Regions from separate parts of the Halomonas huangheensis genome, predicted to be linked through region 1. Evidence: predicted binding sites of a transcription regulator. Region 1 holds the regulator's gene; each other region holds the start of a gene.
The links. Region 1 encodes sigma-54, which starts transcription at its own class of promoters, with help from an activator protein. Its sites were predicted from a motif close to TGGCACNNNNNTTGCTNT; they were not measured.
Positions count from the first base shown of each region.

Region 1 (7,501 bases):
GCGGCTCCATCAGTAACGCACCAATCTGCTCATGGTGTTGTTCCAACACGGCACGCAGTGCTGCCAGGTCGCGGGCGACAGCCTCACCTGGGGCGTTAAAGCCGGCTTCGGGAGCCGGCGCGAAGTGATGACGGGGCAGGTAGCCGGAGAACAGCGAGTGCATGCCTTCCTCGGGATCACACACTGCCATGCATCCCGCAGTGTCACCGTGATAGGCCTTCATCAACGAGAGCATGCGGTGCTTTTCCGGTCGACCCCGCAGATGGTGATACTGCACAGCCATCTTCATCGCCACTTCCATACCGACCGAGCCACTATCGGAAAAGAACACATGATTCAGGCCATCCGGAGTGATGCGCACCAGTTCACTGGCCAGTTGATCTGCCGGCTCGTGGGTTAGACCACCGAGCATCACGTGGCACAGAGTATCTGCCTGTTGCTGGATGGCACGCACCAGACGAGGGTGGCTGTAACCATGAATCATGCACCACCAGGAGCAGGTCGCGTCGAGTAACTCTTCCCCAGTGGACAGGTGGAAATGTGTGCCCTTGCCGCCAACGACGAAGGGGGCTGGAGACTGGGTGGCGAGATGGGCGTAGGGGTGCCAGACAGCAGAGGACATCACGGCTCCTGGGAGTATGGGGGGTGGTAAGCTTTCTTCTCTCTGGTGAGTTTACCATTCTCGCTGCCGGATGTACCTGCTGTGCTGGCGTTGCTGAATCAGGATTGTCAGCGATCCTGACTCCTGTCGAGGCGTTTGAGGAAGTTCTGGAACAGAAAGGCTTCCTTGCCCTTGAGCGAGCGGCTCAGGCAGTCGATGAATTCCTGGCGAGAGTAGTGGAAGAAACGCGGCGCCTTGTAGGCGTCCAGGTCGATGGCGATGATATCGCCTTCACTGACCAGAAAATTGTTGGTATGCAACCCTCGGCAGTGGATGCGGTGTTCGAAGAGAGTGACAAGTATCTCGACAAACTGCGTCTGCAGCTGCGGGTCATTGCAGATCTCGTCATGCAGGGGAGTGCCGTGAATATTCGCGGTAACCAGTCGATAGCGCTCTACAGAGAGGATTTCCGGTGTGGAGATGCCCAGCGCCTCGAGGCGTCTGGCGACATGACGGAAGTTGTAGCCTGGATAGCGGCGAATGCCCAGGCGATAGCGCCATCTGTCTCGGGTGTTGGGGGTAAAGGTCTTGATGAAAGCATCCTGGTCCGGGTCGTAGTCGACACGGGAGTACTTTCCGGTCTGGATCAATTGCAATGACATGGAAGTTCCTGATCTACGCCTGACCCATAGGGTGATCAGGCATCTTCATCAAAGCGTGCGTCAAACAGGGCTTCCAGCGCGTCGAGTACGGCTTCGGCATCGTCGCCTTCTGCTTCGATGGTGAGTTCGGTGCCACAGGGAGCGGCCAGCATCAATAAAGACATGATGTTGCTGGCATCACCGCAAAGTGTGCCGTGACGGACTGTGACACTGGATTGATAGGGTTGGCAACATTGTACCAGTCGAGTGGCGGCTCTGGCATGCAGGCCACGCTTGTTGGTCAGCGTGAGCTGGCGACTCGGCATGCATTAGTCTCCGGTTGAGTCGAGGAGGCGTTGTTGACCGAGTTCCCGGTGGCGCAGACGTACACGAGACTGTTGGGCAGCGAGTGCCCTGGCGATGCGTTCGGCGAGATACACCGAGCGATGCTGGCCTCCGGTGCAGCCAACGGCAACGGTCAGATAGCTGCGCTGGCTGGATTCATACTGCGGCAACCACTTCTGTACCCAGGCAAGTATATCCGTCTGCATTTCAGCGACGATTGGATAGTCTTCAAGAAAGTCGATGATGACCTGGTCGCATCCGGTGGAGTCCCTCAATGTAGGGTCCCAGTAAGGATTGGGCAGGCAGCGCGCATCGAAGACGATGTCGGCGTCCGGTGGTACACCACGCTTGAAGCCGAAGGATTCCACTGTCAGCGTCAGACGGCCTGCAGTATGTCCAGCAACCTGTTCGGCGATTCTGGCTCGGAGCTCATGCACCGATAGCCGTGTGGTGTCGATCACCAGGTCCGCGACGTCACGGATACCGGACAGTGCCTGCTCTTCACTATCGATGGCTTCGGCCAGCGTCATGTCGCTGTAGCGTGTCAGCGGATGGCGGCGTCGAGTGTGGGAGTAGCGTTCGAGCAGTATCCTTGCATCACTGGTCAGGTACACCACCTGGCAGTGCAGAGTTCCTTGCCTGAATTCCTCGAGCATCGCTGGGAAGCGCTGCAGAGCTTCCGGAAGATTGCGAGCATCAATGCTGACAGCGATGCGCTTCGAATGTCCGTTTTCGAGTTCGCCGACCAGCGAGCCCAGCAACATGGCCGGGAGATTGTCGATGGCATAGAAACCCAGATCCTCAAGCGCCTGCAATGCAACGGATTTGCCTGAACCAGATCGGCCACTGATGATCACGAGTTGCATTTACAGTCTCCCGCTCAAGGGTCGCCAGGGCGATGCCTGGCAATGAGTGACAAAATGACGGTGACGGAAGGGCGCAGCGGCAGCCGGTACTCAGCCGTCGCTATCCCGGGCGGAGGCACTGCGAAGAATAGCCTCCTGCAACCTTTCGTGCAGTTCGCGCTGTGAGCCAGCCTGGCGCAACCGCTGGCGAGTCTCCGCGTCGTTCATCACGCCGGCGACCTGGCCGAGTAGGGCGAGGTGAGCCTCGTCGGCTTCCTCGGGCACCAGCAACACGAAGATCAGATCAACGGGTTCTCCGTCGATCGCATCGAAATCAATGGGGTCCGCCAGCTTTAGAAACCCGGAGATCGGTGCCTTGCAATGCGGATTACGCGCATGCGGAATGGCAACTCCGTTACCGATCCCGGTACTGCCGAGGCGTTCTCGGCCAATCAGGCGGCTGAATACTTCCTGGCTATCCAGGCTAGGCGTGTTTTGGGCGATGAAGGTGCTGAAGAACTCCAGCACCCTCTTCTTGCTACCTCCCGGCACATCGAACAGCGTGCGCTCGGGAGGGAGAATGGCATCCAATGTCATGAGGAATCAGCGAAGTCCAGCGCCCTGGGCACGGGCTTGAGATTTTTCCTTGTGCTTGACCAATTGGCGGTCAAGCTTGTCGGCTAGTGCATCTATGGCAGCGTACATGTCGCCATCCTGGGCGTCGGCATGCAGGTCAGCACCGGCAGCATGGAGTGTACAGGCAGCAAGTTGGCGCTCCTTTTCTACAGATAACGTCACCTGAACATTGGTGATGTTGTCATAGTGACGCTCCACTCGAGCGAGCTTTTCTTGTACATAGTCACGCAGCGGGTCGGTCAGTTCGACGTGATGGCCGGTGATATTGACTTGCATGACAGGCTCCTTGCTCTAGCAATGGTAGATCGATTGTAACCCTTTTTGCCGCCTTGCAAACCCCCTGAGCACAAGTCCTTATCAAGCCTTGACAGATGAGGTTCTGGTGGTCATGGGGAATAGGTAGAGAACTGCTCGATCTGGGGCAGTGGGCGATGATCAGCGCAGACGTTTACGCTCACTGGATGATGGTATGTGCATGGCCTCACGGTACTTGGCAATGGTCCGTCGCGCGACATGAACACCATCTTCGGCCAGCAGCTCCACCAGTTTGCTGTCAGAGAGCGGCTTGCGTGGAGGTTCGTCCTGAACCAGCTTCTTGATTCTGGCTCGGATGGCAGTGCTTGAATGGGCATCGCCGTCGTTGCCGACCTGGCTGGAGAAGAAGTACTTGAGTTCGTACACGCCGCGCGGAGTATGTACGAACTTCTGGGTGGTTACGCGAGAGATGGTTGATTCATGCATCTCAACCTTCTCCGCTATGTCAGCGAGAATCAGAGGCTTCATGGCGGCTTCGCCCTGCTCAAGGAAGTCCAGTTGGCGCAGCATGATCTCACGGCCCACCTTGAGCAGTGTGTCATTACGGCTGGAGAGGCTCTTGAGCAACCAGCGTGCTTCCTGAAGATGATCCTTGAGGAACTGGTTGTCCTGGCTGCGGTCCGCACGACGAATCAGAGCTGCATAGTCGGGCTGAATGCGCAGGCGCGGCATGGCTTCTGGATTGAGCTCAACCTGCCAGCCTTCACTGCCATGGCGCACGATCAGGTCGGGTACCACATAGTCGACGTTGCTGTCGCCGAAGCTGCTGCCTGGTCGAGGATCAAGGCTGCGGATCAGTTCAATGACACTGTCCAGCCCGTCATCGTCGAGTCCCAGACGTCGCTTGAGCAGGCGCCGCTCGCCACTGGCCAATGCTTCGAGAAACTGACGTACCAGACGTCCGGCCTGGGGCAGTAGTGGAGTCTCTCGGGGCAGAGTGTCGAGTTGCAGCAACAGGCACTCACGCAAGTCGCGAGCGAAGACACCTGTTGGCTCAAACAGCTGGAGCCGCTTGAGAACGGCTTCAACTTCTTTCAGCGAAAGCTTGTCGAATCCTTGTTGCTGAAGGCCCTGGTGGATTTCTTCGAGCGGTTGGTTGAGATAGCCGTCGATGTTTACTGCATCGATCAGTGATTCGGCGATGCGCATGTCGTCAGCATCGATGTCGAGCATTGCCAATTGCCAGCTCAAGTGACCCTGCAATGACTGTGAGGATGCCTGACGTTCGAAGTCGGGGCCTTCGCCACTGCCGGCAGAGGAACTGCCGGAGTCCTGGTAGGTATCCGACCAGTCGCTATCGATCGAAAGTTCGCTCGGTATCTCGTCGGCCCAGTCATCTTCCGGTGTTTCGCTGGCGGTCTGCTCGCCGAAGTCGTCTTCCAGCTCCAGCATGGGGTTGGCCTCAAGGGCCTGTTGAATCTCCTGGCGAAGATCCAGCGTAGACAGCTGCAGCAGGGCGATTGCCTGCTGCAGTTGCGGGGTCATGGTGAGCTGCGTACCCAACCGCAGTTGCAGTGACGCCTTCAGGGCCATGCGAGAGGTCCGTTGCTGATGACAGAAGGCTTTACCCTACTCATCAGAAGTATGCCATGCAAGTCCCTTGCCAACATGGCGATAAAGCGTTGACTTTTTTGAGCAAGGCTGGTGGGGATGCCTGGTCCAAGCTAAAAGCCAGGAGCGGAGGGTAGCTATAAGCTGTAAGCCATAAGCGGTAAGTAACCTCGCAAGTGGTGAGCTTTCGACTACGCTCGATCTTGAATCCCGAAGGGCTTCTGTCTGTGCTCTATGCGGCGGTGTTGAATAGCTCGTTACTCGACGCTCACAGGCTCGGTGCTTATAGCCTGAAATTCTCGCCCAGATACACTTCGCGGACCCGTTTGTTGGCGAGAATGTCGTCGGCATTGCCTTCAGCAATGATCTGGCCATCACCGACAATATAGGCGTGATCACAGATATCGAGGGTTTCACGGACGTTGTGGTCGGTGATCAACACCCCGATATTGCGTTCCTTGAGCTGGCGGATGATTGACTTGATATCGCCGACCGAGATCGGATCGACCCCAGCAAAGGGCTCATCGAGCAGGATGAAGGCCGGTTCGGTGGCGAGGGCGCGGGCAATTTCGACGCGGCGTCGCTCACCACCAGACAGACTCATGCCGGGGTTGTCGCGAATGTGTGTGATGTGGAAGTCCTCGAGCAGGCCCTCAAGGTTCTTTTCACGGCCTTTACGGTCCAGATCCTTGCGTGTCTCAAGAATCGCCATGATGTTGTCGGCTACCGACAGCTTGCGGAAGATCGAGGCTTCCTGGGGTAGGTAGCCGATGCCCGCCAGGGCGCGCTCATGCATCGCCGAGCGGCTGAGGTCATGATCGTCGATGGCAATCTCGCCAGCATCGGCGCGCACAAGTCCGACAATCATGTAGAAGGATGTCGTCTTGCCGGCCCCATTGGGGCCGAGAAGACCAACAATCGATCCCTGGGAAATCGATAGGCTGATGTCGTGGACGACGCGACGACGCTTGTAGCTCTTGGCCAGATTGCGGGCGTGAAGAGTCTTCATTGGTTGCTCTGATTCTCCGGCTCGAGGGTCATGCGAATGCGCTGGGTGCCATCGACACCGTCAGCACTCGAACGTGCCTGAACCACACGGCGATCCAGAAAGTACTCGAGGTAGGCACCATCAAAGGTGTCGTTGGCCTTGTGCAGTTCAGCCTGATCAATCAGTTCGATACGGCGCTCGGCGACATGATAGACCACCTTGCGTCCCCAGCCCTTGACCACGGGTTCTTCCGGAGAAGGCTTCTGTTCCAGGTAGGCACGCTCACCGGTAGCTGTAGCCATCGATAATTCGCCCTGGTCATTGCGTTGGATCTCGACACGGTTGCCGGTCAATATCATGCTGCCTTGCTGGATGCGCACGTCACCGGTATAGACGGCGGTGCCGGCCCTGTCATCGAGATCCAGACGGTCGGCCTCGACCTGGATCGGGGCGTTACGGTCGCTGTCGAGCGCTGATACGGCAGAGCTGGTCAGGCCAGCGGCCAGTGCGAGACAGATGGCGAGCAGCGGGGCGGGGCTCGGACGCATCATTGAGCAGGCTCCTTGTTGGTTTCGGGCGGGTGGTGGCCGGTCACATTGTCGGTCAGTCGGGCCTGCCTGTCATTGATCCAGGCATCGAAGCGGTCGCCGCGCATTTCCTGCGGCGGTTGGCGCAGCACTGCCGGCGTCTCGCTCCAGGCGTGGCCGGTGGTGCTGTCGTAGTGCAGGATCTCGGTATCCATCTGCCATCTCTCGGCAGGGGCTTCAAGATGGGCATCACCTTTCAGGGTGATGGGGTTACCATCGGGGCCGAGAATGCCTCTGTCTGCGTGGCCTACCCAGTTACGACCGCTGTCATCAATCAGTGCAAGGTCGGGAGTCATCAGCCGTGTAACATCATCCAGCGGTGTATGCACCAGGCGTGGCGTCGTCACGCGCTGATGGAGCTGCCCCTGAGCATTGAAACGCGTAAGGGTAGCGTCAGTCAGATAATAGTCCGGCTCGCCTGCCTGGTCGTTGGGGATCTCGCTGGGGATCTGGTTGTCGCGCGGGTTGATCAGCGCCAGGCCGAAGCCCAGCAGCAGCAACAGCAGCAGCAGCCAGAAGCGAAAACCGGGGCGCAACGCACGCAGGTTCATGACTTATTGTCCCATGTGGAGATAAGTGTCCAGCACACTCTGCCAGTGCCCCTGACTCACCAGTAGCTGGTCGCAGATTTCGCGTACCGCGCCGTGGCCGCCCGCTGATTCGGTGACCCAATCCGCCTGTTCACGGATATATGCCGGGGCGCCAGGTACGCTGATGCCGACTCCTGCGTAGCGAATGCAGGGCAGGTCCGGCAGGTCGTCACCACAATAGGCGACCTGGTCGAGGTCAATACCCAGCTGCTCGCAGAGTTGCTTGAGTGCAGGCAGCTTGCGTTCGACGCCTTGCTGGACATGTTCGATGCCCAGAGCACTAGTGCGCATGCTGACCATGGGTGAGCTGCGGCCGGTGATCACTGCCACCGCGATGCCGGCGCGCTTGAGCAATTTCAGGCCATGACCATCCAGGGTATTGAAGACCTTGGTTTCCTGGCC
Region 1 covers NZ_CP013106.1:1,620,448-1,627,948, forward strand. Annotated here, with positions in the region: gene bioA (adenosylmethionine--8-amino-7-oxononanoate transaminase) at 1-622, opposite strand, end outside; gene AR456_RS07270 (BUD32 family EKC/KEOPS complex subunit) at 730-1,263, opposite strand; gene AR456_RS07275 (HPr family phosphocarrier protein) at 1,299-1,568, opposite strand; gene rapZ (RNase adapter RapZ) at 1,572-2,453, opposite strand; gene ptsN (PTS IIA-like nitrogen regulatory protein PtsN) at 2,544-3,029, opposite strand; gene hpf (ribosome hibernation-promoting factor, HPF/YfiA family) at 3,036-3,344, opposite strand; gene AR456_RS07295 (RNA polymerase factor sigma-54) at 3,504-4,916, opposite strand; gene lptB (LPS export ABC transporter ATP-binding protein) at 5,218-5,943, opposite strand; gene lptA (lipopolysaccharide transport periplasmic protein LptA) at 5,940-6,473, opposite strand; gene lptC (LPS export ABC transporter periplasmic protein LptC) at 6,470-7,060, opposite strand; gene AR456_RS07315 (KdsC family phosphatase) at 7,064-7,501, opposite strand, start outside.

Region 2 (7,501 bases), 1.9 Mb from region 1:
TGGTGAAATTGAGCCCCAGAGAGTTGTCGCGTGTTGCGGTCCAGGTGGTGTTACGTGCCAACACATCGATTTCTCCGGACTGCAATGCCGTAAAGCGTTCCTTGGCGGTGAGCGGTGTAAACACCACCTTGTCGGGATCACCGAAGATCGCCGACGACAGCGCCCGACAGGTTTCCACATCCAGCCCCTGCCACTGGCCATCGGCATCCGGCGAGGAAAACCCGGACAAGCCGACATTGACACCACAGTTGAGATTGCCGCGTTGCTTGACCTCATCCAGGGTCGCAGCGGAGGCTACAGTTGCCATGCCCAGAGACAGGGCGGCAACGGAGAGACTTATCAGCATCTTGTTATTGTTGCGTTTCATGCCTTCAACTCCGATCAGTTGTCGTTTGCTGAGCTTGTTTCCACTGAGCTCATTCTGCTGAAGTACGCGTTTCACTATCGGAGTCATAACGTCACTGGTCAACGATGGTTTTAAACGCTAGCTCGAATTCCCACCGGCAGTACAAACCACCAACAACCCTCGGCAATGACACAGGGACATCCGTCATTGCCCGTCACTCGCAGCTTACAACGCTATTTCGACACTACGCCTTCAAGCCCAGTCGCCGGGCCAGACGATGCAGGTTACCGGCGTCCATACCCAGGCGACGAGCGGCCCCAGCCCAGTTACCAGCAGCGGTGACAGCAGCCTCGATACACTGTCGTTGATAGCGCTCGGTCGCTTCGCGCAGATTGTCGGGAATCGCCAACGCTATATCGTCGCTCTCCGTGGCCGTCGACACGTCTGACGGGGGCTGCTCAGCGGCAGGATGCAATCCAAGCTGCTCGCGCCCCAACAGTAGCGTACGACGATTGAGGTCCGTGCTACCACGCGCCGCCGCGACCGCCATCAATGCCCCACGCGCCAGCACATGGTCCAGCTCGCGCACATTGCCGGGCCACTGCCATTCGTTGAGTGCCGCCGCAGCATCGGCATTGACGCGCAGGTTGCCCACCCCCAGACGAATGCGGTTCTGCTCGAGAAAGTGCCCAACCAGCAACGCCAGATCCTCGGGGCGCTCGCGCAAGGGTGGGACCCGCAGTGGGAAGGCACTGAGGCGATGATAGAGGTCCTCGCGAAAGCGGCCGGCAGCAACCTGCGCCGCCAGGTCGCGATTGGTGACCGCCACCACTCGTACATCGACCCGCCGCACCTCATCACTGCCCAGCGCCTGGATCTCGCCTTCCTGCAACGAGCGCAGCAGTTTGGGTTGCAGCTCCAGCGGCAACTCACCGATCTCGTCCAGCACCAGAGTGCCGCCATCGGCCATGGCGAAATGCCCCCGGTGATCCCGCGTAGCACCGGAAAAGGCCCCGCGACGATGGCCGAACAATGCACTCTCGATCAACGATGCCGGCAGCGCAGCACAGTTGACCACCACCAACGGTGCCTCGGCCCGAGGCGATAGCTGATGCAGTGCCGTAGCGATCTGTTCCTTGCCGACACCGGTTTCACCGTGCACCAGTACACTCATATCGGTTGCCGCCACCAGCTCTACCGAGCTCATCAGTTGACGCATCAGACCGCTGTTCCAGCGTGTCACCAGCGGGCGTTCGCCGGGCAACTGTTGACTGGTGGCCAACTGTGAGCGTGCCGTCTTGAGGCGTTCCGCCAGTCGCAGGCAAGTGGCCAACAGGTTGGCCGCAGCGATCAGCCCCTCATCATCGAGATCGGCCAGACATCCCGGTGTCAGCGCATCCAGCGTCACCATGCCGATCAGCCGCGGACCATCGCGCAGCGCCACGCCCAGACAATCGTGCACCGGGCTCAAGGCTTCATCGAGCAGGCCGTCGTAAGGGTCCGGTAACGGGGAATCGGCGGCAAAGCGGCAGACGCCTTCGGTATTGGCTATCGCGGCAAGGCGTGGATGATCGCCAAGGATAAAGGTACGCCCCCGCACACTGCCCGGCAGGCCGATGGCAGCCACAGGCGTCAAGCCTCCTGCCTGATACACCAGCAGCGCACTGGCATCCGCGGCGGTATCCGCGACCAGTGCCTCGAGCAAGCCCTGCCATGCCACATCGAGGCCCTGGTCGTCATCTCCGTCGAGATGCATCAATACATCCCGCAACGTACGCAGAAAGGTCACCATTACGCTATTCGCTCCCGCGTCATGACTGTCAATTCAACAACAAGGACTGTCAATTCAACACTGATCTTAATGTCATTATGACAGCGATGGGCGTACGACATCCAGCCCACAGTGCGACCAGCAACCCTCCTTCATCTCGGTAAGCCCCGCGGCACGAGGCTTACCGACACGAACTGCGGCAGGATGGCGCACCCACCCTCGAGCGGCACGCCACTTGCGATATACAAAGTGAATCCATTACTGGCGATCGCTGAGCAACACATTGCGTCAGACGCCAGATCAGAGATGACGCGCGGGGCCGGCCGTCCTGCGCCACCAACCTATCTTCGAGATAGAAGGAGCACACCATGACCACTGCCGCCCAGGATGCCATCATCGATGCTACTGCCCCGGTTGTCGCCGAACACCTGGATGCGATCACCGCACGCTTCTATCCACTGATGTTCGAGCGCTACCCCGCGGTCAAGGCGATCTTCAATCAGAGCCACCAGCAAGATGGCGGTCAGCCCCGCGCCCTCGCCCGCAGCGTGCTCGCCTATGTCGGCCTGCGCAAGCAACCGGCCGAAGCACGCGCAGCCATGGCCACGGCGATCAGCAAGCACGTATCTCTCGGTATCCAGCCGGACCAGTATCCGATTGTCGGTGAATGCCTGATGGCCGCCATCGGTGAAGTGCTGGGTGACGCAGTAACAGAAGACGTCGCCGATGCCTGGGGCGCGCTCTATGGCGAACTGGCCGATCTGCTTATCGCTGCCGAAGCCAGAGAATACCAGGCCTTCGCCCAGCGCCCGGGTGGCTGGGAAGGCACCCGCGAGTTCCGGGTTGCCCAGATCGAACAGGAAAGCGATGTCATCCGTTCCTTCTACTTCGAGCCTGTCGACGGCAAGCCGGTCGCCGTGGCAAAAGCCGGGCAGTACATCGGCCTGTGCCTCGATGTCGAAGGCACCACCGCCCACCGCCACTACAGCCTGACTGGCTGCGATGCCGAGCGTGGCTATCGCATCTCGGTCAAGCGCGAGCCGGGTGGACTGGTCAGCCCCTGGTTGCATGACAAGGTGAAGGTCGGCGACACCCTGCTGGCGTATCCGCCGGCGGGCGACCTGACTCTCGACGATGGTGAGGCCCCGGTGATGCTGATCAGCGGCGGCGTTGGTCAGACTCCCATGCTGACACTGGCCCGAGAGGCCCTGAAACGTGGTCGCCAGGTGTGTTATGTACATGCCGCTCGCGATGCTGCTCACCACGCCTTCCGCAATGAAGTCAGCACACTTGGAAAGGCATATCCCGGCCAGTTGACCCACTACCATCTCTACGAACAAGGAGATGGCGCCGATGCCAACGGATTCGTTGACCAGGCGCTGTTGCAGCGCCTGCTGCCGAGCCCCGACACCCAGTGCTACTTCGTCGGCCCCGCGGGCTTCATGAGCGCGGTGGATGGCTACCTCGATACGCTGGGCATTGGTGCCGAGCAGCGTCGTTACGAGCACTTCGGCCCGTCTCGACCGCTCAAGACAGCCTGAAGCCCCAAGCTACGATGAAAAATGCACAAGGCCGCATCCATTTGGATGCGGCCTTGTGTCGTTCGGGCTGGAGCAAAGCTAGGCGTGTTGGCGAGCCTGGGGTTTGCGTATCACCATGAAGTAATAGAACACGGCGGTCAGCGCGAGGAAGAACAAGCTATCCGGGCTGGTCAGGAAGATCAGCGGACTGCCGTCCGAGATCGACAGGGAGCGTCGACAGTATTCCTCGAGGCTCGGGCCAAGAACGAAGCCAAGCAACAGACAGGCGACAGGATAGCCGTGTCGGCGCAGGAAATAGGCGAGGATACCGAACACCAGCGCCAGCCCCATCTGGAACATCGAATAGGTCGCAACATAGCAGCCCACCAGCGCGATCACCGCAATGCTGGCATAGAGGATGTCGCGCCGAATCGACACGATACGTACGAAGTACGGACCCAACAGATAGAGCGTCAGCGGCACCAGTATCAAGGCCGATACAAATAGCGCCATGAACATCGGGGCGACCAATGCTATCTGGCTATCGAGGAACTGCGGTCCGGGCTGTAGGCCATTGATCACCAGCACGCCAAGCACAATCGCCGTGGTCGGATCACCGGGGATGCCGAATGACAACATCGGCACAAAGGCCCCACTGCACATGGCGTTGTTCGCTCCCTCGGCCGCGGCGATACCTTCCACCGAACCCTTGCCGTACTTCTCGGGATGACGAGAGCTGCGCATGGATTCGGCGTAAGCGACAAAAGCCGCCATCGAGCCGCCCGCCCCTGGCAGCACACCCACCGCATAACCAATGATCGCAGTCTTCACATAGCGGTAAACACCAATTTCCCGCACTTCGCTGAGCGGTGGGATAAAATCGCGACGTCGAATAGGACTCGCCTTGACGTCATCCGCATCTACGGTACGCGCCGACTTGTTCTCGGCCTGCACCAGTAACTCACTGATGGCAAAGGCGCCAATCACCAGCGGCATGATGTCGATACCTTGCATCAATACCGCCGTGCCGAAGGTGAACCGCGTCACCGGCTGCATGACGTCGATGCCAACCGTAGCGATCATCACACCGAGGGTGGTTGCCACCAGCCCCTTGGAGATCGCTCCGCGCTGGGAAATGACAATCACGATCAAGGCAAAAGCGATCAGCGCAAACTTGCCTGGCGTACGTATCAATAACGCCGCATCAGTGGCCAGTGGCGCAACGACCATCAGCAGTACGGCCCCCAAAGCGCCTCCGATCATCGAGGCCAGAGCAGCATGTCCAAGGGCCTTGGCTCCTTCACCACGCTGCTGCATGGGGTAGCCTTCGATGGCGGTCATCATCGACGCCGGCGCACCGGGAATGTTGATGGTCGTGGCGGTGATACTGCCGCTGCACATTCCGGCCATGAATATACCGGCACAGGCCACTAGAGCCGCGGTGACGTCGAGGCTATAGGTCAGCGGCAGCAACAGTGCAATGGCCAGCATCGAGGTCAGCCCGGGCACTGCACCGAAAAAGGTGCCGATAAGATAACCGCCGATCAGATAGGGAAGAATGTCGGGCTGCATGAGCACCGCAAACCCTTGCATCAATTCAGCAACGTAGTCCATGTGTTATCCCCACAGTACCGGTAGGCGGACCTGAAATACCCATTCGAAGAGGCCGTATCCCAGTACCGCAATCGCCACAGCGATCAACGCCTTGACCACCAACTGCCGCCGGCCAGGCCGCCCTGAGCTGAAGACCAGCGTCATGGCAAAGGCATACAGTGTGGTGCTGATGAAATATCCCAGCGATGCGAACATTGCGATGTAGGCGGCGGTCAACACCACCACTGCCAACGGCCCACGCAATGAACCGGCGCTCGCTTTTTCAGGAGCCTGCGCATCGTCATTGGGCGTAGCAGAGGCCTTATTGGTCGCAACAGCAGCCCTGGCCTTGCGCCGATCCCCGAGTACCGATGCTCCAAGCGCCATCAGCATGATCAGCCCCAGCACGATCGGAAAGAACGAAGCGGTGATATTGCCATTGCTGACAGGCGGGGCAATGTCCAGCGCCGCAACGAGATAGACCAGAGTCAGCGCCAGAAGGAGCACAACGACACCGGCCCTGCTACCCAACCAGGACAGAATTCTCATGACCAGACCTCGTGGAATGGAGCCCCGGCGTGCATCCGCACGCCGGGGAAAATTTCAACCAGTCTCATTGCCCCAGTAAACCCGCTTCCTTGAGTTCATCCATGCGCGCAAACAGATCCTGCTGACTCTGCTGCGCCCAATCGGTGACCTCGCCATGGCCCAGCCAGTTGGGCGTCACACCGACATCGACCAACCAGTTCTGGAACTCTTCACTGTCATAGGCCTGCTGATAGGCTTGCTCCAATGCCTCGACGGCTTCATCCGGCGTGTTGGCCGGTGCCGCCAGAATCACGAAACTGCCCATCTGGATATCATGGCCAAGCTCGGTGACCGGAGGTACGTCGGGGAAGCTCTCGCTCTGTACATCGGTGAACTCCACCAGGCCACGAGCGCTACCGGCAGAAATCAGCGACTCGAAATCCCCCAGGCTGGTGAGGGCAAAATCCACTTCTCCGTTGAGCAGCGCTTCCTTCTGCGGTGCGGCACCTCCCGGATAGGACACCACCTTGAATTCCACACCCGCCTGATCCTGGAGCTGAAGCAGGGTCAGATGGGTTCGGCTGCCCATGTTCTGAATACCGGCGCGAATCTCACCCGGCGCCTCCTTCGCTGCTGCGATCAGTTCTTCGAAGTTTGCATACGGTGAGTCGTCGGGCACCACGATGGAATCCGGCTCGCTGGTGATACGCGCAATCAGGTCAAGCTTGTCGATATCGTAACCCGCCAGCATGCCCTGCCAGGGAATCGTCACCACGCTGTCGTAGGTCAAGGCGACCATCGTGTAACCATCGGGCTTGGCTCCGAGCACCTGAACCAGTCCATTGGCGCTCATGCCGCCTTCGATGTTCTCAACATAGATCGTGCCACCAAGAGCGTCTTCGGCAAGGTTGGAGATCTTGCGTACGATCCCATCGGTACCACCACCGGCGCCCCATGGCACGATCATGCGGATATCGCGTTCCGGGTAGTCTGCGTGCGCGGCGGTACCAGTGATCAGTGCCACCAGACCCAGACTCAGGATTGACTTGCGCATGGCGTTTACTCCCTAGCATTGTTATTGAGCCCCGGCCGGATGCGTACCATCAGACATGGGGAAGGGGAACAACTCGGGTCATCATCAGGCAGGCAGGCAGTTCGAGTACGGCCTGCCAACTATTTCGGGAACTTGTAATGGCTGACTCAACATCATACATCATACAAATAACAGCCAAGGACAACATAGCCCTCGCCGAGCCAATGCGATATCCAACTTTAGTGGACGGTCACAATCTGCCGCCCCCAACTATGGTCGTACTCGCATACAAAGATCATATGTACTACTAATAGTGCAGCATAGATGTCTCTTTCCCCACCCTCACAAGGAGGTCATATGATCGTCGATCTACGCACCTACACCATGGTTCCCGGCCGCCTCAATGCCTTTCTGGAACTCTATGAGCGCGAAGGCCTGCCCATTCAGAAGCGTCATCTCGGAAATCTCATTGGTTACTTCGTGACCGAGACAGGCACCCACAATCAGGTCGTCCACATGTGGGGCTATGAGTCGGCGGCTGACCGCGAACAGCGCCGTACGGCCATGGAAAAAGACCCGGAATGGATCGCCTATCGCAAGAAAAGCGCCGAGGCGGGTAATGTCCAGCACCAGTGCAACAAGCTACTGCGTTCCACGTCCTTTTCTCCGCTGTGAGATAGCCTCCACCTCCATCGGCCATACTTTTTTTC
Region 2 covers NZ_CP013106.1:4,497,765-4,505,265, forward strand. Annotated here, with positions in the region: gene AR456_RS19515 (amino acid ABC transporter substrate-binding protein) at 1-367, opposite strand, end outside; gene norR (nitric oxide reductase transcriptional regulator NorR) at 591-2,138, opposite strand; gene hmpA (NO-inducible flavohemoprotein) at 2,486-3,658, shown strand; gene AR456_RS19530 (tripartite tricarboxylate transporter permease) at 3,737-5,251, opposite strand; gene AR456_RS19535 (tripartite tricarboxylate transporter TctB family protein) at 5,255-5,779, opposite strand; gene AR456_RS19540 (Bug family tripartite tricarboxylate transporter substrate binding protein) at 5,844-6,812, opposite strand; gene AR456_RS19545 (NIPSNAP family protein) at 7,149-7,466, shown strand.
Region 2: the regulator sigma-54 is predicted to act here: its motif matches at 2,342-2,359, upstream of hmpA (NO-inducible flavohemoprotein).

Region 3 (7,501 bases), 1.6 Mb from region 1:
AAAAGGCCTCCGAGTATCCGAGGTGCGTCGCGACCTGACTGATGATCCACCAGTCATGACGTGCCTCCCCTGGCGGCGGCAACATGCCTCGCTGGCGAGAGATGCGTCGTTCGGAGTTGGTGACGGTGCCATCCTTCTCCGACCAACCGCTGGCCGGCAACACGATATCGGCCAGTTCCACCAGGTCGGTATCCAGCATGCATTCCGAGACGATCACCAACGGGCAGCGCTCGATAGCGGTACGCACGCGGTTGGCATCCGGCAGACTGACCAGCGGATTGGTCGCCATGATCCATAGCGCCTGAATCTCACCACGTTCGATGGCCTCGAACAGTTCGACGGCCTTGTAGCCCGGCGCCTCCGGTAGATCCGGCGTCAACGACGGCGTGCTCCAGAAACGCGTTACGCGCTCGAGGGCACCGGGGCTATCGTAATCCATGTGTGCGGCCAACTGATTGGCCAACCCGCCCACTTCCCGTCCACCCATGGCGTTGGGCTGCCCGGTAATCGAGAACGGGCCGGCCCCCGGCAGGCCGATCTTGCCGCCGGCCAGGTGGCAGTTGATGATCGTGTGGCACTTGTCGGTGCCACTGGTCGATTGATTGACGCCCTGAGAATACAGCGTGACCACATGCAACTGGCTGGCGAACCAGTAATAGAAGGTTTCAAGACGCTCGGTATCGACATCGCAGTCGGCCGCCACCGCCTCGATACTCGACTCTCCCTCCCGAGCCGCGGCCAGCGCTTCCTCGAAGCCGTTGGTGTGTCGCTGCAGATAGAGGGAATCCAGTCGCCCCTTGTCTGCCATCCAGGCCAACAATCCATTGAACAGACGAGCATCCGAGCCAGGACGAATGCCGAGATACAGATCGGCCAGCTCACAGCTATCGGTGACACGAGGGTCAATCACCACCACCCGCATTAGAGGATTGCGCGCCTTGGCAACACGCAGCCGCTGGAACAACACCGGATGGTTCCAGGCCAGATTGGAACCGACCAGCACCACCAATTCGGCCTCTTCCAGGTCCTCATAATTGCAAGGCACGGCATCGGCCCCGAATGAGCGCTTGTAGGCCGCCACCGCCGAGGCCATACACAGTCGGGAATTGGTATCCAGATGCGGCGTGCCAAGAAAGCCCTTGAACAGCTTGTTGGCAACGTAATAGTCCTCGGTCAGTAACTGCCCCGAGAGATAGCCGGCAATGGCGGCATTGCCCTTCTCATCGCGTATCGCCTGAATCCTCGACGCGGTTTCCGACAGTGCGACCTGCCAGTCCACGGCTCGACCATCCACCAGAGGTTGCAGCAACCGGCCCCGATCACCGAGAGTCTCGGCCAATGCCGAGCCCTTGACGCACAATCGGCCAAAGTTGGCGGGATGCTGATCGTCGCCCTCGACATCCACCATGCGCCCTTCCACCAGTTGCGCCTTGACGCCGCAGCCAACGCCACAATACGGGCAAGTGGTCCGTGCCAGGAGGTCACTGTCGGGTTGCTGCCGGTGCTGTGTCATCGCTATCTCCCTCCATCGCTACCAGCGGAAACCAAACGCAAAACGCCCATTTCCATCCAGGCACCGATGGGTGTCCTGACGAAAATGGGCGTCGTTGCCGGGGCAGGAAGCCGACGCTGGCTCCACATGCCCTCAATGTTGAACGTTCACGAGCTCGATGCTTCACAAGCTTGATGCTTCACAAGCTTGATACTTCACAAGCTCTGTCACTGTTTAACCTGTAAGCAAGGCGTGTGCCAGAAACGTGATAACACCGTGTCATGGTGTGCTGCAGCTTGATTCGTCTCGACTCCTTGCGCTGCACTGCACCACCAGCTGTCGTCGCAACCCTCTATCGCACCACAACAGGGCGCTTTACTCCTCAAGCAGAACTCGCCCCCCCCACTCAACAACCCTGCTACCTCGCGAAGATCACGCCATCGTACTCGGGGCATGAGCCACCTGGAACGTATCTTGCAGTGCAGCAGTCATGTGTCCGAACAATATGCCCGAACAGAGGCGATTCAATCCCATGCCACAGCCCCTGAAAGTACTGCTGGTCGATGATGAGATCGTGCGTGCCGCCATGGTCGAGGAGGCACTGGCCGGTGAAGGCCATGAGGTGGTCTGCCGCCTGGCCAGTCCATCGAGTCTCAACGACATGGTGGCCCGTCATCAGCCCGATGTGGTGATCATTGATATGGAATCTCCCGATCGCGACACGCTCGACAGCATGTCGCTTCTGCATCGCGAGAATCCTCGCCCGGTAGTGTTCTTCGCCGACCAGCACGATCCCGACGCTCTACAAGCCGCTCTCGATGTGGGGGTCAGCGCCTATGTGGTCGATGGTCTGGTACCCAGCCGGGTCAAGTCCGTCATGGACGTGGCTATCGCCCGCTTCAAGTCCTTCCAGTCCATGCGGCTCGAACTCGACCGCGCACGCAACCAGTTGGCCGAACGCAAACGCATCGAGCGTGCCAAGGGACTACTGATGAAGCACCAGAGCTGCGATGAGGAACAGGCCTATCGCATGCTGCGCAAGCTGGCCATGGATCGCGGTCAGCGCATCGGCGAAGTCGCCACCAACGTCATCGATATCCTGGAACAGCTGGAGAAGGGAAAATGAGCGACGCCAGCCAGACGAACTCCATTGCAACATCTGCCACATCGACACCTTCCACACCGACATCTGCCACATCGACAGCTGCCAAACCGGAACTGTCTGCGTTGACGCTGGGCTTTATCCCGTTGCTGGATGCCGCACTATTGGTGATCGCTCGTGAGGGAGGCTTCTTCGAGAGTGAAGGCATCGAGGTCACTCTGTCCCGCGAGAATGCCTGGTCGACACTGCGCGACAAGGTCGCGGCGGGCATGCTTGATGGCGCTCATATGCTGGCTCCCATGCCGCTGGCAATGAGCCTGGGATTGTCCCGTGCACCCTGCGAGACCCTGGCGCCGATTGTGCTCAGTCGGCACGGCAACACCGTCGTACTCTCTGAGCGCTACGCCGAGGGCATGCTGTCACCGAGCCAGACTTCCCCCGCCGATAATGCCCGCAAACTGCGCCAGTTGCTCGATCAACGTCGACTGAGCGGTGCCATCAGTCCTCCGCGTCTGGCCATGGTCTACCCGTGGAGTTGCCAGCATCTGTTACTGCGCCGCTGGCTGAGTCTCGGTGACATCGATCCACAGGACAGTGTCGAGCTGGTCGCCCTGCCACCTCCGCGCATGGTCGATGCCCTACGTGAAGGTCAGATCGATGGCTTCTGTGTCGGCGAGCCCTGGGGCAGTCTTGCCCAGCATCGTGATGTTGGTCGTATTGTGGCTCGCGGTGCAGACCTGATGCCCGGTCACCCAGAGAAGGTGTTGGGCGTTACAGCCTCCTGGGCGCGGCGCTATCCCAGTACGCTCGCGGCACTGGTCCGTGCACTGCAAGCCGCCGCCGACTGGCTGCATAGTGCTGCGGATGCCATGCCACGAACACGGGGCTGGTTGGCACTGCCTCCTTACCTGGACCGCAGCATGAGCCATCTCGACCAACAACCGCTCAACAACCCTACCGCCGACCTGCGGATCGGCGACGAATTACGCCCCAGGCTAACCGACTTCATCGTCCTCGCCCAACAGCTGCAACCGCTACTGGAAATGCGCGACCGCCAGATAGACTCCCCCACCGTGGAAGCCTGCTACAGCGCAGTGCATTTCGATGCGGCAACGCACCAGTGAAGTGCTGGATATATCGTTTCAGGTAATGACCAGCGAACATTACCATTATAAAATATTGATATTAAACATATCTGTGACACATGGCCCATAACTTGATTGCTATTGGGTAATAACGGCCACTACGGTCGAGCGATCAACGGCGATCGCCACTGCCTCGTACCGACATCCACTTATCTGGTGGCAATCGGCTAGCGAAAATTGCTGCGAGGCCCAGACAAAGACGTCTCTGCACTCCCGCGTACAAGTTCGGGAACGTGCAGGACGTCTTTTTTCGTTTGTGGAGACCGATCTTGTGAAAAACGCTCCTGTGAAGAACGCTCCAGTGAACAACAGTGCCATGACCCAGCCTCACGCCGCGGGTACCGCGCCCGCTATCCGCCATCTGGTGATAGTCGGCAATGGTATGGCGGCACACCGACTGATCGAGACACTAGGCTGCATGCCGGGCGCGCCCGAACACATCACCGTGATCGGTGACGAGCCCCATGGCGCCTACAACCGCATCATGCTTTCTCCCTGGCTGGCGGGTGAGATCGACACCGAGGGGCTAGCCCTGGCGCCTCCCACAGCGGATCACTCACCACAAGGCCAGCAACCACGCATCACCACTCGTCTTGCCTTGCGGGTTACCGGAATCAACCGTCGGCAGCGGAGACTGGAATGCGCTGACGGTGAACTCATCGACTACGACCACCTGGTGCTGGCCACCGGCTCACGCTCGGCGATGCCCGATATAGCGGGCATCAACCACCAGGGCGTAGGCGGATTCCGGGACCTTGCTGACGCCAGGGCCCTGGCAGACAGCGCCGAACAAGGTGGTCAGGCGGTGGTGGTCGGTGGCGGGTTGCTGGGGCTGGAAGCCGCCGAAGGGCTGCGCAAGCGAGGCATGCAGGTCACTGTATTGCAACGTAGTCATCGGCTGATGAACCGCCAGCTGGATGATACGGCGGCTGCCATGCTGGCTCAGCAGCTGAGCGAACGTGGTATCCAAATCCGCACTGGCGTTCAGGTCGCCGAAATCCTCGGTGATGCCGAAGGCTGCGTGAGTGCAGTTCGACTACAGGGTGAAGACACTCACCTGCCCGCACAGCGGGTGGTGATGACCACCGGCATCACCGCTAATGTCGAGCCGGGCCGCAGCGCCGGATTGGTCTGTGACCGAGCACTGGTGGTCGACGATCAACTATTGACCTCGGATTGCCATATCTCGGCGCTCGGCGAGTGTTGCCAGTTCGAGCAGCACACCTATGGCCTGGTCGAGCCTATCTGGCGGCAGGTCGAGGTACTGGCTCGACGATTATGCGGCTCAACAGGCGTTCCCTACCACGAAGCGAGTTGCGCCACGCGGCTCAAGGTATCCGGCATCTCACTATTTGCCTTCGGGCCCACCGACGCCGAAGGCGATCACGAAGTGCTGACCTATCACGACAACGAACGGGGCGAGTATCGGCGCCTACTGCTCACTGACGGACGCCTGGTGGGTGCTGTGTTGTATGGCGATACCCGCATGGGCCCATGGCTCTTCGAACTCTCACAACAAGGTGTTGGGCTGGATGCGGTACGCCATTCCCTGCTGTTGGGCCAGGCCGATACCGAGGCACTGATGGCAGAGCAGTCCAGTTGTGTCGATCACGATCCCGACAACCGACTCGATAACCAACTCAAGCATCAGCCCAGCAAAAACAAGACGCATCAGGAGGCCGCATGATGACCAACAATGAACCCCTCTCTCCCTCTGCCGATGCCAAGGCGCAGCCGACCCTGATCGTGATCGGCAATGGCATGGTCGGCCACCACCTGGTCGAGCAACTGGTGGAACGTGACGCCAACCGCCAGTACCGCATTGTGGTCTTTGGCGAGGAACGTCATCTGGCCTACGACCGCGTGCACCTCTCGGAGTACTTCAACGGTCAGGATGCCGAGTCACTGGCACTGTCGACCACTGACTACTACGCCGAACACGGCATCGACCTGTATCTCAACGAGACGGTGACCGCCATTGATCGTGAGGCGCGCGAGGTGGTTACCGACAGTGGCCGCCATCCCTTCGAGCGCCTGGTACTGGCTACCGGCTCCTATCCTTTCGTACCACCGATCCCCGGGAATGACACTGAAGGGTGCCTGGTCTACCGCACTCTGGAGGACCTGGATGCCATCCGTAGCGCCGCTGCCCATGCCACTACCGGCGTTGTCGTAGGCGGCGGTTTATTGGGGCTTGAGGCCGCCAATGCTCTGCGCGGCCTCGACCTCGATACGGCAGTGGTCGAGTTTGCTCCACGCCTGATGCCGATGCAGGTCGATGACCAGGGCGGCGAGTTGCTGCGTGAAAAGATCGAAGGCCTTGGGGTTCAGGTACTGACCGAACGGGCCACTCAGCGCATAGAGCCCGGCCAGGCCAGTCGCCTGCGTATGGTGTTCCAGGATGACAAGGTGCTGGAGACCGATCTGATCGTGTTCTCTGCAGGTATTCGTCCCCGCGACCAACTGGCCCGTGACTGCGGTCTGGAAATCGGCGAGCGCGGTGGTGTGGTGATCGACGACCACTGCCTGACCAGCGATCCGGCGATTCTCGCGGTTGGCGAGGTAGCACTGTGGAGCAACAGTATCTTCGGTCTGGTGGCGCCGGGCTACCAGATGGCCAGAGCCGCTGCCCATACTCTGACCCATGGTGACGTCACCTTCCGTGGTGCTGATATGAGCACCAAGCTCAAGTTGATGGGGGTCGATGTCGGAGCCATCGGTGATGCGCATGGCGATCACACGCCCGGCGCCAGACAATTTCGCTACTTCGACCAGCTCAAGCAGGTCTATCGCAAGCTGGTGGTTTCCAGTGATGGTCGCCAACTGTTGGGCGCCATGCTGGTTGGTGACAACAGCGCCTACGATACGCTGATGCAGTACTTCGCCAATGGCCTGACGCTACCCGATGACCCGGCCTCGCTGATCCTGCCGCATAGCGAGGGCGCACCGACGATGGGCCCGGATGCACTACCTGATACCGCCACCATCTGCTCCTGCCACAACGTCACCAAGGGCGCGATCAGTTCGGCTATCGATGCCGGCTGCACCGATATAGGCGTACTCAAGGGCGAAACTCGAGCCAGCACTGGCTGTGGTGGCTGTGCAGCATTGCTCAAGAGCGTCTTCGACCATGAGCTTTCGTCACGCGGCATGGAAGTCGACACCGCCCTCTGCGAACATTTCGCGCATACCCGGAAGGAGCTCTACGACATTGTGCGCGTCGAAGGCATCAAGACCTTCAGCGACCTGATGGAAAAACACGGCAAGCACCAGCATGACGGCGCCCCCTGCCTTGGATGCGACATCTGCAAGCCGGCAGTCGCGTCGATTCTTGCTTCGTGCTTCAACGAGCCGATCACCAATGCCGCGCATATTCCGTTGCAGGACACCAATGACACCTTCATGGCCAATATGCAGAAGAACGGCACCTATTCGGTCGTGCCGCGTATTCCTGGTGGTGAAATCACCCCCGACAAGCTGATCGTTCTGGGTGAAGTGGGTCGCAAGTACAACCTCTACACCAAGGTCACCGGCGGACAGCGCATCGATCTTTTCGGCGCACGCCTCGAGGATCTGCCATCAATCTGGGGCGAGCTGATCGCCGCCGGCTTCGAGACTGGGCATGCCTACGGCAAGTCGACACGCACGGTGAAGTCCTGTGTCGGCAGCACCTGGTGCCGTTATGGCGTGCAGGACAGTGTTGGCATGGCAATTCGCCTGGAGAACCGCTACAAGGGGCTTCGCTCGCCCCACAAACTCAAG
Region 3 covers NZ_CP013106.1:3,208,350-3,215,850, forward strand. Annotated here, with positions in the region: gene AR456_RS14035 (nitrate reductase) at 1-1,513, opposite strand, end outside; gene AR456_RS14040 (ANTAR domain-containing response regulator) at 2,025-2,618, shown strand; gene AR456_RS14045 (CmpA/NrtA family ABC transporter substrate-binding protein) at 2,615-3,718, shown strand; gene AR456_RS14050 (NAD(P)/FAD-dependent oxidoreductase) at 4,056-5,426, shown strand; gene nirB (nitrite reductase large subunit NirB) at 5,423-7,501, shown strand, end outside.
Region 3: the regulator sigma-54 is predicted to act here: its motif matches at 1,735-1,752, upstream of AR456_RS14035 (nitrate reductase).

Region 4 (7,501 bases), 260 kb from region 1:
CCGCCAGCGCGCCGATCACTGCGCCATACAGGGTGGCGCGACCGCCCAAGGCAACCCAGACCACGATCTCGATAGAGAACAGCGGTGAAAATTCACTGGGGTTGATGATCCCGACCTGTGGCACATAAAGCGCGCCGGCGACCCCGGCGAGCATTGCCGAAACGACAAATACAAACAGCTGGTAGCGCTCCACCCGGTAGCCGAGAAAACGCGTGCGAGACTCGGCATCACGTACCGCAACACAGACCCGCCCCAGCTTGCTGGCAACAATGGCTCGACACAGAACATACCCCAGCGCCAGTGCAACGCCCGAGGCAATGAACAGACCTAGGCGGGTCGATGTCGAGGTGAGGTTGAAGCCCAACAGATCCTTGAAGTCCGTCAGGCCATTGTTGCCACCGAACCCCATTTCATTGCGAAAGAACGCCAGCATCAACGCAAAGGTCAGCGCCTGGGTGATGATCGACAGATACACGCCGGTAACCCGTGAGCGGAATGCCAGGAAACCGAACACCAACGCCAATATCCCTGGCGCCAACAGCACCAGGACGAAGGCAAACCATGCCATATCGAAGCCCTGCCAGTACCACGGCAATGACTCCCAATCGAGAAACACCATGAAATCCGGCATCACCGGATCGCCATAGACGCCACGATCACCTATCTGGCGCATCAGGTACATGCCCATGGCGTAACCGCCCAGCGCAAAGAAGGCGCCATGTCCGAGACTTAGAATGCCCAGATACCCCCAAACCAGATCTACCGCCACCGCCAGTAGCGCATAGCACAGATACTTACCAAGCAAGGTAACGGTATAAGTCGAGACATGCAGTGCATGCCCAGAGGGCAGCCAAAGGTTGCTGGCCACTACCAGCGCCGTCACTGCAACCAATACAGCAACAAAGATCAGGGTCGAGCGTTCATTGAAAGGTCTGGTCAGCCACATGCTCAACCCTCCGCGGCACGGCCCTTCTGCGGAAAGAGTCCGCGCGGGCGTTTCTGGATAAACAGGATGATGAAGATCAGCACCAGGATCTTGGCCAGCACCGCACCAGCCCAGGGCTCAAGGATCTGATTGATGACGCCGAGTGACAGCCCAGCCACCAGCGTGCCCCACAGGTTGCCGACGCCACCGAAGACCACCACCATGAAAGAGTCGATGATGTAGTTCTGGCCCAGATTGGGGCCAACATTGGTCAATTGGGAAAGCGCCACTCCGGCCAGGCCTGCTACCCCGGAGCCAAGCGCAAAGGTCAGGATATCGACCCGCGTGGCGCGGATGCCCATGGCACGAGCCATAGCGCGATTCTGAGTCACCGCACGCACCTCCAGGCCCAGACGAGTGCGCCTCATGACCAGCATCAGAGCCGCGAATACCAGCAATGCAAAGCCCAGCACATAGAGACGGTTGAGGGTCAGCGACAGGCCCTCATTGATCATCAGCGAACCGCTCATCCACTCTGGTGTGGTGACACTGCGGTTGAGAGGAGAGATGACGGTACGTACCAGCTGCTGAAGAATCAGGCTGACACCGAACGTCGCCAGCAGGGTTTCCAACGGTCGTCCCTTGAGGAACTGAATCACGCTACGCTCGATAGCCACACCGACCAATGCCGCCACCAGGAAGCCTGCGGGAATCGATAGCAACAGCGCGAGGCCCGGCTGCCCCGGCATCAGCTGTTGCATGGCCCAGGTGGTGTAGGCTCCCAGCATGATCAGTTCACCGTGTGCCATGTTGATCACGCCCATCACGCCGAAAGTGATAGCGAGGCCAATCGCCGCCAGCACCAGCACCGACCCCAGCGACAAGCCGAAGTACAGCGTTTCCGCAGCGCTATTGAGCTTGAGCCGCTGATCTATCCCCGCCAATGCGTCCGATGCGGCTGCAGCCAACTGCGAATCGTTACTGCGAGCAGCCTGACTCAGAGCGGCGCGCACTCGCGCATCCAGACTTCCGGAAAGCACTTCGATGGCGTTGACATCACCCTGGCCAAGGCGCTGGATTGCAACAGCCTGCGCCAGTGTTTCAGCAATCCGTTTATCGGTTTCCTCAGCGAGCAGCCGCTCGATGGGTTCCAGACTAGCGGCATCCACCTCCCCCACCAGGTTTCGCGCTGCGGCCAGGCGCGCACGAGGGTCCTCGACGCGTAAGTCGAACAGCGCCAGGGTGCTGGCCAGGTAACCGCGCAACGCATTATTGATGCGGAGACGGTCAAGCTCACGACGCGACACTTCGCCGGCCGCCTCGAAGGTCAGAGCATCAGCGACTGGCCATTCGCGTCCACGATTCTCCAACACAATGACGAAGCCACTGCCATCCTTGAGACGCTGCAATTTACCGTCGGCGAGACTCTCCAACCACCGACGACTGCGGTCATCGCCACTGGCGACGATCCTGTCGATAACATTCTGCTTGTCGCGATAGTCGGCCTCGCTCAATTCCGTGAGCAGAACCGTCCCCGCGTCCGGACTCTCGACGGAGGAATCATTGGTCTGCGCCGCTGCGATACCGACGCTCAGCCACATCAGTCCGGCCAGCACCAGGCCGGTGAGCCCGCTTCGAGCGGATAACATGCGCATGGTCAGTTCCTGTTGCAGCCAATCTGCCGACTGAATCAAACGAAAAATCGATGCCGACAGCTGGCGGGAAACGTGAGCCGGTGCCCTGCAGGGCACCGGAGTGGCAGTGGCCGGATTACTGGCTGGCAACGGCTTCTGATGAGCCAGCTCCACAACGACCGTCGACGACGTTGTAGTTTCCGCAGCGCATCGGGGCACGCCAGTCACTGATCAAGTCCCGCGAGCCCGGCAGGAAATCCGACCACGCATCTCCAGCCACGGTGGAAGGTGTCTCCCAGACCACCGAGAACTGACCGTTATCCTGAATCTCACCGATCAATACCGGCTTGGTGATGTGATGGTTGGGCATCATGGTGGCGTAGCCGCCGGTCAAGTTGGGTACGCTGACACCGATGATGGCATCCTTGACCGCATCGACTTCGGTGGTCCCCGCCTTACGGACCGCTTCGAGCCACATGTTGAAGCCGATGTAGTGCGCTTCCATCGGGTCGTTGGTGACTGCCTCATCATCGCCGGTATAGTCATACCAGGCGTCGATGAAATCGTAGTTGGCGTCATCGTCGACGCTCATGAAGTAATTCCATGCCGCCAGGTGGCCTACCAACGGTGCCGTATCAATACCTGACAGTTCCTGTTCGCCCACCGAGAACGCGACCACCGGAATGTCGGCAGCATCCACCCCCTGATTGGCCAGTTCCCGGTAGAACGGCACATTGGCATCGCCGTTGATGGTAGAGACCACTGCGGTCTTCTTGCCCGCCGAGCCAAACTCCTTGATCTCGGAGACGATGTTCTGCCAATCGGAATGCCCGAATGGCGTGTAATTGACCATGATGTCGTCGTCGCTGACACCATTGGCACTCAGATAGGCTTCGAGAATACGGTTGGTAGTACGTGGATAGACATAGTCAGTACCCGCCAGTACCCAACGCTCGACGCCAACTTCGTTCATTAGATAGTCGACCGCAGGTATCGCCTGCTGATTGGGCGCTGCCCCGGTATAAAAGACATTCTCGGAAGACTCCTCGCCTTCATACTGCACTGGGTAGAACAGCAGTCCATTCAGCTCCTCGACGACGGGCAATACCGACTTGCGCGATACCGATGTCCAGTTGCCGAAGATCACATCCACCTCATCCTGAGCCAGCAGCTCGCGAGCCTTCTCGGCAAACAGCGGCCAGTTGGAAGCCGGATCGACCACCACGGGCTCGAGCTGCCGACCGAGCAGACCACCTTCAGCATTCTGCTGTTCGATCAACATCAGCATGGTGTCCTTGAGGGTCGACTCACTGATCGCCATCGTACCGGTCAGCGAATGCAGGATACCGACCTTGATCGGCTCGTCCTGCTGCTGGGCAATTGCCGTAGCGGAAAGACTCAGTGCCAACGTCGACAGCGCAAGGCTGCCGACCAGGCGGTGAACGAAAGGACGGCAGGAATCAGGTTCAAGAGTGCGGCTCATGAAGACCTCCAGCAGGTATCGGCTTCTGCGATCATTGTTGTCATGCATCGCGCGAAGCGCGCGATGTTCACGGTTACGGTTCAAGCAGCGTGCGTACGAATAAAGGGCACGTACGGATAAAGAGCGAATACGGATAACGCGCTGGCGTACAGGTATGTAAGGACGCAACCCACTACCGTCCATCAACTCTTCTGCAATACCCGGTTGCAATACCCGTGCCATATAAGCGCAGAACGCCTGCCCCGACAGTGCATCACCGACACCCCGCGGCCCGCTTCAGCCGAGCTGACGAGGAGTCGCACCAATACATGGCAGGATGAAGGACAAACAACCGCAAGACCTGCACCAGCGCAGTGAGCGAAACCGGTGCAACACGAAAAAGGGCACCATGATGGTGCCCCGAAAGGAGATGGGTTGCTGAGCCGCAGCCCTGTTTATACCAGCCCTGTCTATATGGAATGACGGGCTTGAATGTGGTGCGCGATCGGATCAGTCGCCCGTCGCTCCCGTCTTGATCTGCATGCGCTTGCGCAGGATCGGCCCGATGATATAAGGCAGCACCAGTCCCAGAATGGCGAAGGCCCACAGGCCAATTGCCAGGCCGCTGCTCCACAGGATCGTCCAGTCGCCGTCGGAAATATCCATGGCGTGACGCAGGTTCTTCTCCATCTCCGGGCCCAACAGCAGCCCAAGAATCACCGGAACCAGCGGGATTTCCAGCTTGCGCAGGATGTAACCGGCGAAGCCGAAGGCGACCATGAAGTACAGATCGAAGGTGGTATTGCTGATCGAGTAGATCCCGACGAATGCCACCATGGTCACGATCGGCAACAGAAACATCGGCGGCACCGACAGCAACCGGACAAACAACCCAACCAGCGGGATGTTGAGTACCAGCAGCAGGAAGTTACCAATCAGCAGCGCAGCAATGACGCCCCACACGATGTCGGCATGCTGGGTGAACATCAACGGACCCGGCGTGATGTTCTGGGAGATCAACAGCGCCAGTAGTACTGCCGTGGTGCCACTACCTGGTACACCCAGCGTCAGCATCGGTACCAATGCACCACTGGACGCGCCATTGTTGCCCGCCTCCGGGGCTGCCACGCCGCGCGGGTCACCGGTGCCGAATTGTCCCTTGTCACCGAGAATCTTCTTTTCCAGCGTATAGCTGATGAAACTGCCCAGTGATGCGCCAGCCCCTGGCAATACACCGGCAATGAAGCCCAGCACACTGCCGCGCAGACTGGTCGGCAGAATCGCCACGATGTCCTTGAAGCTCAGCTTGAGACCATTGACCTTGATGGTCTTGTGGCCTTTGCCGGCACGCTCTTCGATGAAGGTCAGCAGCTCGGAAATAGCGAACAGACCAACGATCACGATAATGAAGTCCACACCCTCGTAGAGCTCGAGCACGCCGAAGGTGTAGCGCTGCACACCGGTATTGTCGATGCCCACGGTGGCAATCATCAGGCCAAGACAGGCTGCAATCACGGTTTTCACCGGATTCTTGCCGGTAATCCCGCCGAGAGTGGCGAAGGCCAGCAGGAAGAGCGCGAAGTACTCGGCAGGACCAAAGGTCAAGGCAAAGTCAGCCAGGATCGGCGCCAGCAGAATCAGACCAATCGTCGCGATCAGGCTGCCGATAAAGGAAGCAATCGCCGAAATCGCCAGCGCCTCGGCGGCCTTGCCCTTCTGGGCCATCGGGTAGCCGTCGAGGCAGGTCATCATCGCCGGTTCATCACCGGGAATATTGAGCAGGATCGACGAAATGCGTCCGCCGTACATGGCACCGGCGTAAACCGAGGTCAGCATGATCAGCGAAGTATCTGCGCGCAGGCCCAGAGTGAAGGCCAGTGGAATCAGGATCGCCACACCGTTTGCCGGGCCGAGGCCGGGCAAGGCGCCAATCAGGGTGCCGAGGAAGGCCCCCAATAGCGCGAACATCAGGTTTTCCGGCGCCAGAGCGACACCGAAACCGTCAATCAGAAAGCCAAGCGTTTCCATCAACCCACCTCCAGGAACGACAGCAGACCCAGCGGCAGAGGTAGGTCAAGCGCAAAGTCGAAGATCAGGAACACCACCACACCCGCGACGGCACCAGTCACATAGGCCTTGACCGGACGAGCTCCCATGCGCCAGCACAGCGTGCCCACCGCCAGCGTGGTACTGATGATGAAGCCCAACGGCTCAAGGGCCGCGGCGTAAAGGGCCAGCACCACCAGTGCAATGATCAACTCAATACCGGTGCGGCTCCATGGCCAGGAGTGATCCGGGTCAGGGCGTACCAACAGGTACAGACTCGAAACTCCCAGCACTACGGCAAGTAGATGCGGGAAAGTCTCAGGCCCAACGACCTCACTGCCACCGAAGGGCACCGGAAACTGGGAAGCGGCCCAGCCGTACGCGACGGCCAGGACGATCAACAGGATGCCGAAAAAGCGGTCGTTGAAATAACTCATTGCTGGATCAGCCCGATGTCTTTGGACAGCTGATTGATGTCTTCAATCTGATCCTTGACGAAGGTCTCGAATTCACCCGCGCTCATATGGAACGGCATCAAACCATTGTTCTGCATGACGGCTTGCCATTCTTCGCTCTCATAGATGGTATCCATGGCATCAACCCAATACTGCCTGGCCTCATCGGAAATATCCGTAGGCATATAGAAGCCGCGCCAGTTGGGACCGACTGCATCGATACCCTGCTCTTTAGCAGTAGGAATTTCGCTGAAATCACCCGGCAGGCGCTCATCGGACAGCACTGCAATAATGCGCAGATCACCGGATTCCCAGAAACCTTGTGCTTCAGTGATATCGCCAGTGAAGGCATCGACATGACCACCGACTACCTGAGTCATGGCCTCACCGCCGTTGTTGTACGACAGGTAAGGAATGCGCGGCAGGTTATCGACGCCAGCGGCCTGGGCGGCAATCAGCACCTTGAGATGATCCCAGCCACCTTTGGCACTACCACCGGCAAACTTCACCGCACGCGGGTCTTCCTTGATGGCATCCATCAGGTCATTGAGGTTCTGATACTCAGAGTCGGCGCTCACAGCGATAACCCCATAATCGGCACCTAGAGCACCCACCCAGTTGACCATGTCAGCATCCATGCCCGGGAACTGCCCCTGGGCAAGGCGTGTGGTAGTGGCAGTGGAAGCAGCAACCAGCAGCTGTTCATCACCAGCGCGCTTGCTCACCACGTGGGCATAGGCCACACCACCGCCAGCACCTGCCATGTTGACGGTCTGCACACTACGCGGCACCAGATCCAGATCTTCGAGTACGGTGCCGACACTGCGGCAGGTGAAGTCCCAGCCGCCACCCGGATCAGCCGGGGCAAGACATTCGACCTTACCAGAAGGCTCGAAGGCAAAAGCCGTTGAAGTTCCTGCCGTCAGAGCGACGACAGCAAGCAATTTGAGTGGCGTATTGTTGGACATGGATGAGTCCC
Region 4 covers NZ_CP013106.1:1,883,835-1,891,335, reverse strand. Annotated here, with positions in the region: gene urtC (urea ABC transporter permease subunit UrtC) at 1-946, opposite strand, end outside; gene urtB (urea ABC transporter permease subunit UrtB) at 949-2,580, opposite strand; gene urtA (urea ABC transporter substrate-binding protein) at 2,696-4,042, opposite strand; gene AR456_RS08445 (tripartite tricarboxylate transporter permease) at 4,532-6,049, opposite strand; gene AR456_RS08440 (tripartite tricarboxylate transporter TctB family protein) at 6,049-6,504, opposite strand; gene AR456_RS08435 (Bug family tripartite tricarboxylate transporter substrate binding protein) at 6,501-7,490, opposite strand.
Region 4: the regulator sigma-54 is predicted to act here: its motif matches at 4,246-4,263, upstream of urtA (urea ABC transporter substrate-binding protein).